Regions from separate parts of the Mesorhizobium sp. B2-3-15 genome, predicted to be linked through region 1. Evidence: predicted binding sites of a transcription regulator. Region 1 holds the regulator's gene; each other region holds the start of a gene.

The links. The regulator PhoB, encoded in region 1, activates phosphate uptake and scavenging genes when phosphate is short. The targets are predictions, from matches to a motif close to TGTCATNNANCTGTCAT.
Region 2: FJ954_RS15985 (toxic anion resistance protein) is a predicted target of PhoB. The motif match lies at 1,272-1,288, and genes of this name have one in related genera.
Region 3: FJ954_RS05540 (ceramide glucosyltransferase) is a predicted target of PhoB. The motif match lies at 1,142-1,158, and genes of this name have one in related genera.
Region 4: FJ954_RS27630 (RNA degradosome polyphosphate kinase) is a predicted target of PhoB. The motif match lies at 1,558-1,574, and genes of this name have one in related genera.

The regions. Positions count from the first base shown of each region.
Region 1 covers NZ_VFVO01000010.1:238,044-241,249, reverse strand. Annotated here, with positions in the region: gene pstB (phosphate ABC transporter ATP-binding protein PstB) at 1-545, shown strand, start outside; gene phoU (phosphate signaling complex protein PhoU) at 571-1,278, shown strand; gene phoB (phosphate regulon transcriptional regulator PhoB) at 1,298-1,987, shown strand; gene FJ954_RS21385 (ROK family protein) at 1,990-3,206, opposite strand, start outside.
Region 2 covers NZ_VFVO01000007.1:137,913-141,118, forward strand. Annotated here, with positions in the region: gene FJ954_RS15980 (substrate-binding domain-containing protein) at 1-140, opposite strand, end outside; gene FJ954_RS15985 (toxic anion resistance protein) at 152-1,231, opposite strand; gene FJ954_RS15990 (TCR/Tet family MFS transporter) at 1,366-2,529, opposite strand; gene FJ954_RS15995 (TetR/AcrR family transcriptional regulator C-terminal domain-containing protein) at 2,642-3,206, shown strand, end outside.
Region 3 covers NZ_VFVO01000002.1:305,501-308,706, forward strand. Annotated here, with positions in the region: gene FJ954_RS05530 (Hsp33 family molecular chaperone) at 1-571, shown strand, start outside; gene apaG (Co2+/Mg2+ efflux protein ApaG) at 646-1,038, opposite strand; gene FJ954_RS05540 (ceramide glucosyltransferase) at 1,258-2,409, shown strand; gene FJ954_RS05545 (O-succinylhomoserine sulfhydrylase) at 2,440-3,206, opposite strand, start outside.
Region 4 covers NZ_VFVO01000016.1:118,209-121,414, reverse strand. Annotated here, with positions in the region: gene FJ954_RS27630 (RNA degradosome polyphosphate kinase) at 1-1,493, opposite strand, end outside; gene FJ954_RS27625 (zinc-finger domain-containing protein) at 1,661-1,906, shown strand; gene FJ954_RS27620 (FAD-dependent monooxygenase) at 1,917-3,155, shown strand; gene FJ954_RS27615 (TIGR02117 family protein) at 3,174-3,206, opposite strand, start outside.

The sequences.
Region 1 (3,206 bases):
AGAACGTTCTCGACCGCTCGCAGGACCTCAACCTGTTGCGCACCAAGATCGGCATGGTGTTCCAGAAGCCGACGCCGTTCCCGATGTCGATCTATGAGAATATCGCCTTCGGCGTCAGGCTCTATGAGAAGATCGGCAAGGCCGAGATGGACGGCCGTGTCGAGCAGGCGTTGAAACGCGCCGCGCTGTGGAACGAGGTCAAGGACAAGCTCAATGCCAGCGGCCTCAGCCTGTCGGGCGGCCAGCAGCAGCGGCTTTGCATCGCCCGCACCGTGGCGGTCAAGCCGGAGGTCATCCTGCTCGACGAACCGGCCTCGGCGCTCGACCCATTGTCGACCGCCAAGATCGAGGAATTGATCGACGAGTTGCAGGCCGACTACACGATCGTCATCGTCACCCACAACATGCAGCAGGCCGCGCGCGTCTCGAAGCAGACGGCTTTCATGTATCTGGGCGAGTTGGTCGAATTCGACAAGACCGAGAAGATCTTCACGTCGCCTCGCGAGAAGCGCACGCAGGACTACATCACCGGCCGCTTCGGCTGATCTCACGCATACGAGGACCAGGATCATGGCCGAACACACAGTCGCAGCCTTCGACGAGGATCTCGGACAGATCAGCAAGCTGATCAGCGACATGGGCGATCTCGCCGGCACGATGGTCGGCGGCGCCACCAAGGCGCTGCTGAATTCCGACAACGCGCTGGCACAGCGCGTCGTCTCCGACGACGCCATCATGGACGCGCGCCAGCGCGAACTCGATGATCGCGCCATCACCCTGATCGCCAAGCGCCAGCCGATGGCCGACGATCTGCGTCATGTCGTCGGCTCGATCCGCATGGCGGGCGATCTCGAACGCATCGGCGACCTTGCCAAGAACATCGCCAAGCGCGTCGGCTCGGTCGGCCTCACCGCCACGCCGCGCGACTTGTCGCATTCCATCGACTCCATGGCGCAGCTGGTGCTGATCCAGGTGCAGGGCGTCGTCGAGGAATATGCGGCCGGCGATGCCGCCGCCCTCGCCAAGCTCAGGAATGACGACGAACGCATCGACGTCAAATACACTTCGGTGTTCCGCGAACTCCTGACTTACATGATGGAGGATCCCCGCAACATCACGGCTTGCACGCATCTTTTGTTCTGCGCCAAGAATCTCGAACGCATCGGCGACCATGTGACCAACATCGCCGAGAATGCGTATTATGTGCTGACCGGCACGCAACTGCCCGCCAATCGTCCGAAGCAGGACGAGACGGCGATGTCGGTGCCGGCGGCTTGACGGCAGGGATGATCGATCGATGATCGCGCCACGCATCATGGTGGTGGAGGACGAGGAGCCGCTGGGCGTGCTCCTCCGCTACAACCTGGAGTCCGAGGGTTACCAGGTCGAGGTGGTGACACGCGGCGACGAAGCCGAGATACGCCTCCAGGAAAACGTGCCCGACCTGCTGGTGCTCGACTGGATGGTGCCGGCGGTTTCCGGCATCGAACTCTGTCGGCGCCTGCGCATGCGGCCCGAGACGGAGCGATTGCCGATCATCATGCTGACGGCGCGCGGCGAGGAGAGCGATCGCGTGCGCGGCCTCTCGACCGGCGCCGACGACTATCTGGTCAAGCCGTTCTCGACGCCGGAATTCATGGCCCGGGTCAAGGCGCTGCTGCGCCGCGCCAAACCGGAAGTGCTGTCCAGCGTGCTCAAGGTCGGCGACATCGTGCTCGACCGCGAATCGCACCGGGTCTATCGCAAGAAGAGCGAGATCCGGCTCGGACCGACCGAGTTCAGGCTGCTCGAATTCATGATGCGCCATCCCGGCCGCGTGTTCTCGCGCAGCCAGTTGCTCGACAATGTCTGGGGCGAGACGATCTACATCGACGAGCGCACCGTGGATGTGCATGTCGGCCGCCTGCGCAAGGCGGTCAACAATGGCCGCATGCCCGATGTGATACGCACCATCCGTGGCGCGGGCTACGCAATCCGCGAGGATTGAGATCAGGCCACGTTCTTGCCGGATCTCACCTGCACGCCCGGCGCGAAGATCTCCTGGTCGACGAAGGTGAGCGCGCGCATGGCGCAGCCCTCGCGGATCAGCGGCAATTCGTTCGGCTCTGTATCGAAGGAAATCGACGTCGAATGCTGGCCGCCGGCGGTCTGGGCGATGGCCTCACGCAAGGCCGGCTCGATCAGATCGAAGGCGGCGGCGCTGACGCCGACCATCGCAACCGGCGCCGGATCGATCAGCGCGAACAAGCTGCCAAGGCCATAGCCCAGCGCCTCGCCGGCCTTGCGATAGGCCTCGCGCTCCGGTCCGTCTCTTTCGCGCGCCGTGGCCGCCAATGCGCGCATGTCGGCGTCGCTGACGTCGACCGGTTTGGCGTCCTCACCCATCTGTCCTGCATTACGCCAGATGGCATAGTTGCCGGCATAGGCCTCGACGCAGCCGCGCCGCCCGCAGCGGCAGAGCGCGCCGCCGGGGCGATGGATCATGTGGCCGAACTCGCCGCCTGAGGAATGGGTGCCGGTGAACAGCTCGCCCTTCAGCACCAGGCCCATGCCGATGCCGTGCGAGAGCAGGATGGCGATGAAGTCGTCGCGGTAGCGCTCGGGGTCGCGCCAGCGCAGCGCCACAGCCATCATGTTGCAGTCGTTCTCCATGGTGGCGGGGATGCCGAATTCGGCTTCGAGTATATCGGCGAAGGCAATGTCCGTCTGCGGCGTGATCGGCGACCACAGCATGGCGCGCGCCTCGGTGTCGGTGATGCCCTGGATCGCCAGCGCGATGCGGGCAATGCTGGCGACATCGAGGTCGGGATCCTCGAGGCGGCGCCGGACGATGGCCACGCATTCGCCGATCAGCGCCTCGCGCGACATGGTCAGCGTGTCCAGCCGGCGCTGCTCCTCCGATATCACCTGGCCGGCGTAGTCGATGACGGCGACGGAGAGGAAATTCAGCGACAGCACCACGGTCATGACCGCCGCGGCCTCGGGGTTGAGACAAAGGCCCACCTGCGGCCGGCCGCGTTTCAGTGAGCCGGCCTCGTTCGGCTTGCCTTCGCTCAGGATACCTTCGCCGATCAGGTCGGCTGATATCGCCGATATGGTCGAGTGGCTCAGGGCGGTGGTGGCGGCGATCTCAGTGCGCGAGGGCTGGCCACCCCGGCGCACGGCTCCAATCACCATTGCGCGGTTGCGCCGGCGCAGATCGTCGT
Region 2 (3,206 bases), on a different contig from region 1:
GCGCAGAATTGCTGGACGATCGGCTCCAGCACCGTATTTTCGGAGCCGGAGACGATCGAGAATTTGACTTGGCTGGAATTGCAGGCCGTCAAAAACACCGCGAAGGCGAGCAGCAGAACGGACGTCAGCGTCTTCGCCATGGCGGTTCCGATCAGGACTGGGTCAGCGCTTTCTTCAAGTCGATCGTCATCTGGTCCATCTGTTTTTCGGCGTCGGCCCGCTTCTGGCGGCCCTCCTGCTGGACTTTCAGCACGCCCTGTACCGTGTCGATGAGATCGCGATTGGCCTGCGCCAGCGTCTCGACGTCGACGATGCCGCGCTGCGCCTGTTCCTCGACCGAAATCGCCTGGTCCTTCATCATTTTCGACGTCTGGCGGATCATCTCGTTGGTTGCGTCGGTCACCGTCTTTTGCAGTTCGAGCGCCGACTTCTGGTTGGTCAGCCCAAGCAGGATGAGCATCTTCTGCTTCCAAGCCGGCACGGTCAGCGCCGAGGTCGCTTGCAAATTCTCGATCAGCGTCTCGTCGCCCGACTGCACGATGCGGATCTGCGGCAGTTGCTGGATGCCGAGCTGGCGCGCCTGCACCAGGTAGAAGATGCGCTTTTCCAGGCGGTCGAGCGCCTGCACGGCATCCTGATAGGTTTGCGCCTCCAGCGTGCCTCCAGTGTCGCCGCTAGCGGTATCCGCCGCGGCCTTCAGCTTCGGCAACTCGTTGGCACGGTAGTCATCGACGAATTTCTTGCCGGCCTGCACATAGGCGTCGAGCTTGAGGATGGAGCCCTTGGTCTGCTCATGGAGGTCGTCGAGCACGGCAATGTCGCGCCGCAGCGTGTCCTTGTGACGGTCGAGCTCGAGGCCGATGCGATCGATCTGTCCCGCCACGTCTTCGTACTTCTCCTTGAAGCGCTCGAGCCGCGCCTTGAACGAGGAGAACAGGCCGCTGAGGAAACCCTGGTCCTTGAGCGAGGCCGGATCGAGATTCTTGGCCTTCATGATGATGTCGGTCAGGAGATCGCCGGTGTCGCCGAGGTCCCGGTTGCGCAACTGGGACAATATCTTGTCGGCATAGTCACTGACTGCCTGCTGGGCACGGTCGCCATAGACAGAAATGCCGGCACGGTCTCTTACGTCGATCGTGCTTTCGATTCTGGCGATGTCGGACGGATCGGCTACGATTGCCGGCAATGTCGAAGTGTCGTCGAGCAGAGTGATGCTGTTCTTGTCGGCCATGCAGACTTCCCCTCGGTAACAGCATCTCGATAGGTAATCTGTGACAGTGATATGTCGCCGCTGTGGAAAACGGTAGTCCGAGGCCGTTTTCGGCGGTGAACAGTGCCGTCTTCCGGCCTAGCGTCAAGAAATATCTATTCGGCGGCCTCCCGCACGGCTGGAGATGACCCGGTTCGCAGGAGCAATGGCAGGCACAGCACATAAAGCGCCCCCCCCGCGATCCAGACTGTGCCGGGAAAGACGGTGCGCGTGCGGAAATAGAGCATGGCGATGATGAAGGGCCCGAACACCGAGACCAGGCTGGTCATGCTGGTGAGCACGCCCTGCAGCCGTCCCTGATGGTCGGCGCCGACGCGTGAGGTCAACAGCGACTGCAATGCCGGAGCTCCGATCCCGCCGAGACAGAACAGCGGCAGCAGGGCGAAGGCCATCCAGCCCTGCCAGGCCAGCGCTATCGATATATAGGCCGTGCTGTCGGCGAGGATGGCGATGATCAGCGCTGCTTTCTCGCCCCAGCGCTCGGTGATCGGCCCGGCAACAAAACCCTGGGCTCCAGCATGGAAGAGCCCGAACAGCGCCAACGAGATGCCGACGGTGAACAGGTCCCAAGCGAATTTGCCTTGGACATAGAGCACCCAGATGGTGCCGCCGACTTCGCCGACCAGGGCAAGAACGGCGAAGGCACCAAGCAGCGGCAAAAGGGCCGGGAAAGTCAGCGCCCAACGCAACGGCGCCAGCGGGTTGAAAGACGGCATTTCGCTTGCGCCGCCCGCGCGCTTCGGTTCCGGCAGCAGGAAGAAAGCCAGTACCAGGTTGATCCCGTTGAGTGCTGCCGCAACCAGGAAGGGCGTGCGTAGCCAAACGTCACCAAGCAGGCCACCGAGCGCCGGACCGGCTATGAAGCCGACGCCAAAGGCGGCGTTGAGATGGCCAAAACCCCGAGCACGAAGATCCTGGCTGCTGATATCTGCCATGTAGGCGGAAGCTACCGCCATGCTGGCGCCGGTGACGCCCGCGATCAGCCGGCCAACGAACAGCAGCGGCAGTGTTGGCGCGAAGGCCATGAACAGATAGTCCGCCATCGATCCCGTGAGCGAGACGAGCAAGACCGGCCGACGGCCGTAGCGGTCGGACAGGGCGCCGAGCAGCGGCGAAAAAAGCACCTGCATGGCGGCGTAGGCCGACAGGAAGGCGCCAAAAATCCAGCCGATATCGTCGACATGGCCGACCGTGCGCAGCAAGCCCGGCAGCACCGGCATCATCAGCCCGACGCCCACGGCGTCCAGTGCCATCGCCATCAGGACGACGAGATAAGCTCTTTTCACGATCGGACTCAGGAATTTATCGTTGATAAGGAAGGTTTATCACTGATAAATTCACGGCGCAAGCTGGAGGACCAGACGGATTCGCATGAAACTGGACAAGACGATGATCGTCGACGAAGCGCTAGGCTTGCTCAACGAGGTTGGCATCGATGCGCTGTCGACCCGCCTTTTGGCGCAGCGGCTCAAGGTGCAGCAGCCGGCACTCTACTGGCATTTCAGGAGCAAGCGCGCCTTGCTCGACGCGATGAACGAAGAGATCTTGCGGCGCGGCCATCGGCATCGAACACCACGGCTCGGCGAGACCTGGCAGGATTTCGTGCGCAAGAATGCCCGCAGCTTTCGCAGCGCCCTGATTGCCTATCGCGACGGCGCGCGTGTCCACGCCGGCACGGAAGCGGATCCGCAAGAGCTCGGGCACTTCGAGCGGCTGCTGGAATTCCTGGCGGGCGAGGGCATGGCGGCGATTCCAGCCATGGAATTGCTGATGACGGTCGGCCGCTACACGGTCGGCTGTGTCACGGAGGAGCAAGCCGAATATCCGTCAGGTCCGGGGCGTGGCGAAGCGCTAGATGCCGCGGCGCATGATCATCCGCTCTTGCGCGAAGCCTTGGTGCACTACCGTGCCGGCGGACACGAGGCGCTGTTTGAAA
Region 3 (3,206 bases), on a different contig from region 1:
TACCCAGCGCTACCAAGGCATCGTCCAGCTCGACGGCGAAACGCTGGAAGACGCGGCGCGCACCTATTTCCGTCAGTCGGAACAGATCCCGACCGATATCAGGCTCTCGGTCGCCAAGCTGCTGACGCCCGGGATCGGCGGCGCGCGCGAGCAATGGCGCGCCGGCGGCATCCTGGCGCAGTTCCTGCCGCAATCGCCCGAGCGCATGCGCATTCCGGACCTGCCGGGTGGGGACGGCGATCCGCGCGAGGAAGTCCACGATCCGGCCGATAATTCCTGGCAGGAACTCCTGGCCTTGCTCGGCACCATCGAGCCGACCGAATTGATCGACCCGACCATAGGCGCCGAGCGGCTGCTGTATCGTCTGTTCCACGAGCATGGCGTGCGCGTCTTCGGCGGCGTTCCCGTGGCCGACCAGTGCTCATGCTCCCGCGACAAGATCCGTGGCATCCTCGAAGGCTTCTCAGCGCAGGAGATCAAGGACAGCACAGAGGATGGCGGCATCCATGTCGCCTGCGAATTCTGCTCGACGCAGTACGACTTCGATCCGGCCGAGTTTGCGGCTCAGTAAAGCCTTTCCTTCTCCTCGTTCCGCGGGGAGAAGGTGCCCGAAGGGCGGCTGAGGGGCGGCGCGACCGTCGGCGCTCAGTTCACCGTGCGCCTTGTCCCCGGCAGATCGAGCGAGAAGGCCGGGATGGCGATGTCGAACGTCTCGCCGCGCTTGTTGCGCATCGTGTAGCGTCCGACCATGATCCCGGAGGGTGTCGAGAGCGGGCAGCCGGACGTGTACTGATAGCTGTCGCCGGGATTGAGTTCCGGCTGGTCGCCGACAACGCCCGGCCCGCGCACCTCCTCGACCCGGCCGGCACCATCGGTGATGTGCCAATAGCGCGACAGAAGCTGCACGAACTCGTCAGACTGGTTGTCGATCGTTATCTGATAGCCCCAGACGTAGCGGTTCTCCTGGGGATCTGAACGATCCTCCAGATAGAACGGCCTGACCTGCACTTCGATGTTGCGCGTCACGGCGCGGTACATGAGCGGCTCCAAAACAATCCGACGACTTTCGACGCTCGCGGTGAGCAGGTCAACGTGCGCGTCTTGTCGCGCCTGGGATTGAAACGCAGGTGCCGGCAAAGAATGTCATTTAAGTGACACACGACAATGGTGGTGTGCGCGAACCGGGCGACTCGGCCCTCTGTCGAACTGTTGAAAACGGCCGCGACGCGGGCCGACTTCCGGAGTGACCAGATCTCGATGGAACTCACTCTCATATCCGCCTCGCTTTCGACCGCACTCATCCTCTCAAACGCTGCCAGCATCCTGCTTGCCGCTTCACAGCTGAAACGGCGCACCACGATTGCCCCGCCGGCGGGCAGATCGCCGGCGGTGTCGATTGTCGTCCCGTCGCGCGGCGTCGAGCCATTCACACATGAGACGCTGGAACGCGCCTTCGCGCTCGACTGGCCACGCTACGAACTGATCTTCTGCGTCGCCCATGCCGACGACCCGGTGGTCAAACTGATAAACAGGGCGATTGCCCGGTTTCCGCAGGTGCCGGCCCGGCTGTTGATCGGCGACGACCGTGTCAGTGCCAATCCAAAGCTCAACAACTGCGTCAAAGGCTGGGAAGCGGCGCGCCACGACTGGGTCATTCTTGCCGATTCCAACGTTCTGATGCCGAGGGACTATGTCGAGCACATGATGGCGGCGTGGCAGCACGGTACCGGCCTTGTCTGCTCGACGCCGATCGGCTCCAGGCCAGATGGTTTCTGGGCCGACGTCGAATGCGCCTTCCTCAACACATTGCAGGCCCGCTGGCAGTATGCCGGCGCGGCGCTCGGCCTCGGCTTCGCGCAGGGCAAGAGCATGCTGTGGAACAAGCCGATGCTGGACGCCAATGGCGGCATACGCGCGCTGGCCGCCGAGATCGCCGAGGACGCCGCCGCAACCAAGCTGGTGAACGGCCTCGGCCTGCGTGTCAACCTCGTTGCCGCCCCCTTCGAGCAGCCGCTCGGCCAGCGCACGTTTGGCGAGATCTGGTCGCGCCAGGCCCGCTGGGCGCGCCTGCGCCGCGTCACTTTCCCGCTGTTCTTCGCGCCCGAGATCCTGACTGGTGCGGCGGTCCCGCTGGTTCTTGCGCTGATTGCCGCGGCGAGCGCCGGCATTAGTCTCTGGGCGACCGCGATTGCCGTGCTGGCGGCGTTCTATCTTCCGGAATGCGCTCTGGCCCTGGCCAAGGGTTGGCACGTCTCGACGCGCATGATCGCGGCGACGGTCGCGCGGGACGTCATGCTCCCGGCCATCTGGGCGCGCGGCTGGCTCGGCGGCGCCGTCGACTGGCGCGGCAACGCCATGACCATCCGCACCAAGACGGCGGAACTGGAGGAGACGCCGTCGAGCGCCTGATCGCTGCTGACGACGCTGCCTGGACGAAACCTATTTGGCGGCCTTCAAGGCTTGCGCGATATCTTCCAGCAGGTCGTCCGTATCCTCCAGGCCGACCGACAGCCTGAGCGTACCGGGCCCGATGCCGAGTTCGGCGCGGGCCTCATCGCTGAGGTTCTTGTGGGTGGTCGTCGCCGGATGGGTGATCAGGCTTTTGGCGTCGCCGAGATTGTTCGAGATCAGCACGATGTCGAGGGCGTTCTGCAGGGCGAAGGCCGCCGGCTTGCCGCCCTTGACGTCGAGGCAGATCAGCGTCGAGCCACCCGACATCTGCTTCTTGACGATATCGGCCTGCGGGTGGTCGGCACGGCCGGGATAGATGACGCGGGCGATCTGCGGCTGCCCGGCCAGGAAGTCGGCGATCCTGCCGGCGCTCTCGGTCTGCTGGCGCACGCGCAGCGGCAAGGTTTCCAGGCCCTTCAGCAGCGTCCAGGCGTTGAACGGCGACAGGCTGGGACCGGTGTGGCGGAAATAGTCGTGCAGGTTCTCGTCAATCCACTTCTTGTCCGACAGGATGACGCCGCCCAGGCAGCGGCCCTGGCCGTCAATGTGCTTCGTGGCCGAGTAGACGACGATGTGCGCACCAAGCTGCAACGGCTTCTGCTGCAGCGGCGTGGCAAAGACATTGTCGACGACCAGCCGCGCGCCGATCGAATTGGCAAGCGAGGCGACGGCGGCGATGTCGACGACCTCGAGCGTCGGGTTGGTCGGGCTTTCCAGGAAGAACAGCTTGGTGTTCGGCCTGACCGCCTTTTCCC
Region 4 (3,206 bases), on a different contig from region 1:
GCGACGTCGCGGGCGATCGTCGGATCGGTGGTGAAGAAGGACAGGTCGGTGTAGATGCGCGCGGTGACCGGGTGGTAGTTGCCGGTGCCGAGATGGACGTAATTGCGCAGCTTGCCGTCCTCGCGCCGCACCACCAGCGACATCTTGGCGTGGGTCTTGAGTTCCAGGAACCCGAACACGACCTGCACGCCGGCGCGTTCGAGATCGCGCGCCCAGCGAATGTTGGCCTCCTCGTCGAAACGCGCCTTGAGCTCGACCAGCGCCGTTACCGACTTGCCGGCTTCGGCCGCGTCGACCAGAGCACGCACGATCGGGCTGTCGTTGGAGGTGCGATAGAGCGTCTGCTTGATCGCCACCACTTCGGGGTCGGCCATCGCCTGGCGCAGGAACTGCACCACCACGTCGAACGACTCATAGGGGTGATGGACGACGATGTCCTTCTCGCGAATGGCGGCGAAACAGTCGCCGCCATGCTCGCGGATACGCTCGGGAAAGCGTGGGTTGTAGGGGATGAATTTCAGGTCGTCGCGGGGAACGGAGACGATCTCGGAGATCTGGCTGAGTGCCAGCGGCCCGGTGAGCACGCTGATGCGGCTCGACGAGACGCCAAGCTCGCCGGCGACGAAATCGCGCAATTCCCCAGGCATCAGCTTGTCGAATTCGATGCGGATGACGGAGCCGCGGCGGCGGCGCTTCAGCGCCGTTTCGAACAGGCGCACGAGATCTTCCGATTCCTCTTCGACCTCGATATCGCTGTCACGAATGATGCGGAACGTGCCGGAGCCCTTGACCTCGTAGCCCGGGAAGAGCTTGCCGATGTAGAGGCCGACCGCCTCCTCCAGCGGGATGAAGCGGACATGGTTCTTGCGATCCGGCAGGCGGATGAAGCGCTTCAGCGCCACCGGCAGACGCAAGAGCGCGCTCATCTCCTCGCCATTCTTGCGATGGCGAAGCTGCAGCGCCATCGAGAAGCCGAGATTGGGAATGAACGGGAACGGATGCGCCGGGTCGATCGACAGCGGGGTCAGCACGGGAAACACCTGCTCCTGGAAATGGTCTTCCAGCCAGACCTTCTCGTCCTTTGTCAGCGCGTCGCGGGTGATGGTTTCGATGCCTTCCTTGTTGAGCAGCACCGTGAGGGCCGACAGGCTCTTCTGCTGGTCCTCCTGCAGCCGCTCGACCTCACGCAGCAATTGTTCGAGCTGCTGTTCGGGAGTGCGTCCGTCCGGGCTCTTCAGCACGATCCCCTCGCGCACCTGGCCGGCAAGGCCGGCGACGCGCACCATGAAGAACTCGTCGAGATTGGCGGCCGAGATCGACAGGAAGCGGACGCGCTCCAGCAGCGGGTGATGGGTGTTCAGCGATTCCTCGAGAACGCGGCGATTGAACTGCAGCCAGGAGAATTCGCGGTTGACGAAGCGGTCCGGATTGCCTTCCGGGCTCGCTGCCGCGACATTGTTGAATTCGCTCTGTACCGGCTTCAGTTCGTTCATGATTCCTGCTCTTCCGCGCGCCTCAGCCGGTTAACCGGCTTAACTTATCCTGTGGCAGGCTTTTGCGACAGTTCTCTGACAGGCTTTTGCGACAGTTTGATTTCATCGAACTTGCAAACAGACTTGATATGATCCAGATGCAGAGAGACTGCGTTAAGGAGACGACGATGGCAGGCGGTTCCATTCCCCATTTCCAGAACGATGCGGGCCACCCGGCGATCGACATCGGAGTCAAGGAATTCATGTGCACGGGCGCCAACCCGCCTTTCGACCATCCGCATGTTTTTCTAGACATGGGCGACGACAATGAGAAAGTCTGCCCCTACTGCTCGACCCTCTATCGCTATTCGCCGAAGCTGAAGGCGACCGAAACGCTGCCGGCGGGCTGCCTCTACATCGACCAGGCCGCCTGACCTTCCGATCATGAGCGAGACGCGGTCCCGGCAGGTCATGATCGCCGGGGCTGGCATCGCCGGGCTGACAGCGGCGATTGCCTTTGCCGAACGCGGCTATTCCGTGAGGGTGTTCGAACAGGCGCAGCGTCTCGAAGCGGCGGGCGCCGGCATCCAGCTCTCTCCTAACGCGACGCGCATCCTTCGCCAGCTTGGCGTGCTCGACACGCTTCTTGCCAATGCCGTCCAGCCGGAAGCCGTGGTGCTGAAGGACGCCGCGAGCCTGCGCCAACTGGCACGCGTGCCGCTTGGCACAGCCGGCGAGGAACGCTGGGGCGCACCCTATCTCGTGGCGCACCGGGCGGATCTGCAAGACGCCCTGATGGCGCGCGTTGCGCAACTGCCCGACATCCATCTCACCACCGGCGCGCAGATCAGCAGCGTGGCCTCCGGTTCATTCGTTATCACCACGACAGACGGGGTCGGCCGCAAGGTCATCGATACCCAAGGATCTCTGCTGGTCGGCGCCGATGGCGTCTGGTCAGCGGTGCGGAGGTTTGCCCGTCCAGGCAGCGGAGCCGGCTTCGCGAACAGCCATTTCTCCGGCGAACTGGCCTGGCGGGCGACGGTGAGCGCGGACAACGAGGCGGGGCAAGCCTTCGCCGCGATCGGCGCCACTGACTGCGTCACAACCTTCCTGCACCCCGGATTCCACATGGTCGCCTACCCCGTCAGCAGGGGTAGCGCCTTCAACCTTGCCGCCTTCACCCGGGGCGAGCGCATCGCCGACGGGTGGTCACGCCACGCCGATCCCGCCATCCTTTCAGGCGCCATGCGCCGCTCCGCGCCGGCGCTGGCGCGTTTGGTGGAACTCGCTGGCCCGTGGACCGCCTTTCCTATCCACACGGTCGAACAGCGACGCTGGACCATGCCCGAAGGCATCGCGCTGATCGGCGACGCCGCGCATGCCATGACGCCGTTCGCGGCTCAGGGCGCGGCCATGGCGATCGAGGACGCGGCGACGCTTGCCGATTTGATCGCCGACTTCTTCGGCGACCTGACGCAAAGCCTTGTCATCTGGGAGAACCTGCGGCGGTCGCGCATCGCCAAGGTCATCCGTCGCGGCGCGCTCAACCGGCTTGCCTGGCATGCCCGAGGCCCGGTGGCGTTGGCCCGCAATCTGTTTCTGGCGGCGCGACCGGGAGAGAAGCTCGCAGCCGATCTGGACTGGCTTTACGGGTGGGAGCAGCAGCGGATCATCCGTCGCTGAAAGGAGCCCGCGGCAAAGCTAATTATACAGCCGCATCGACAGCCCAAGCGA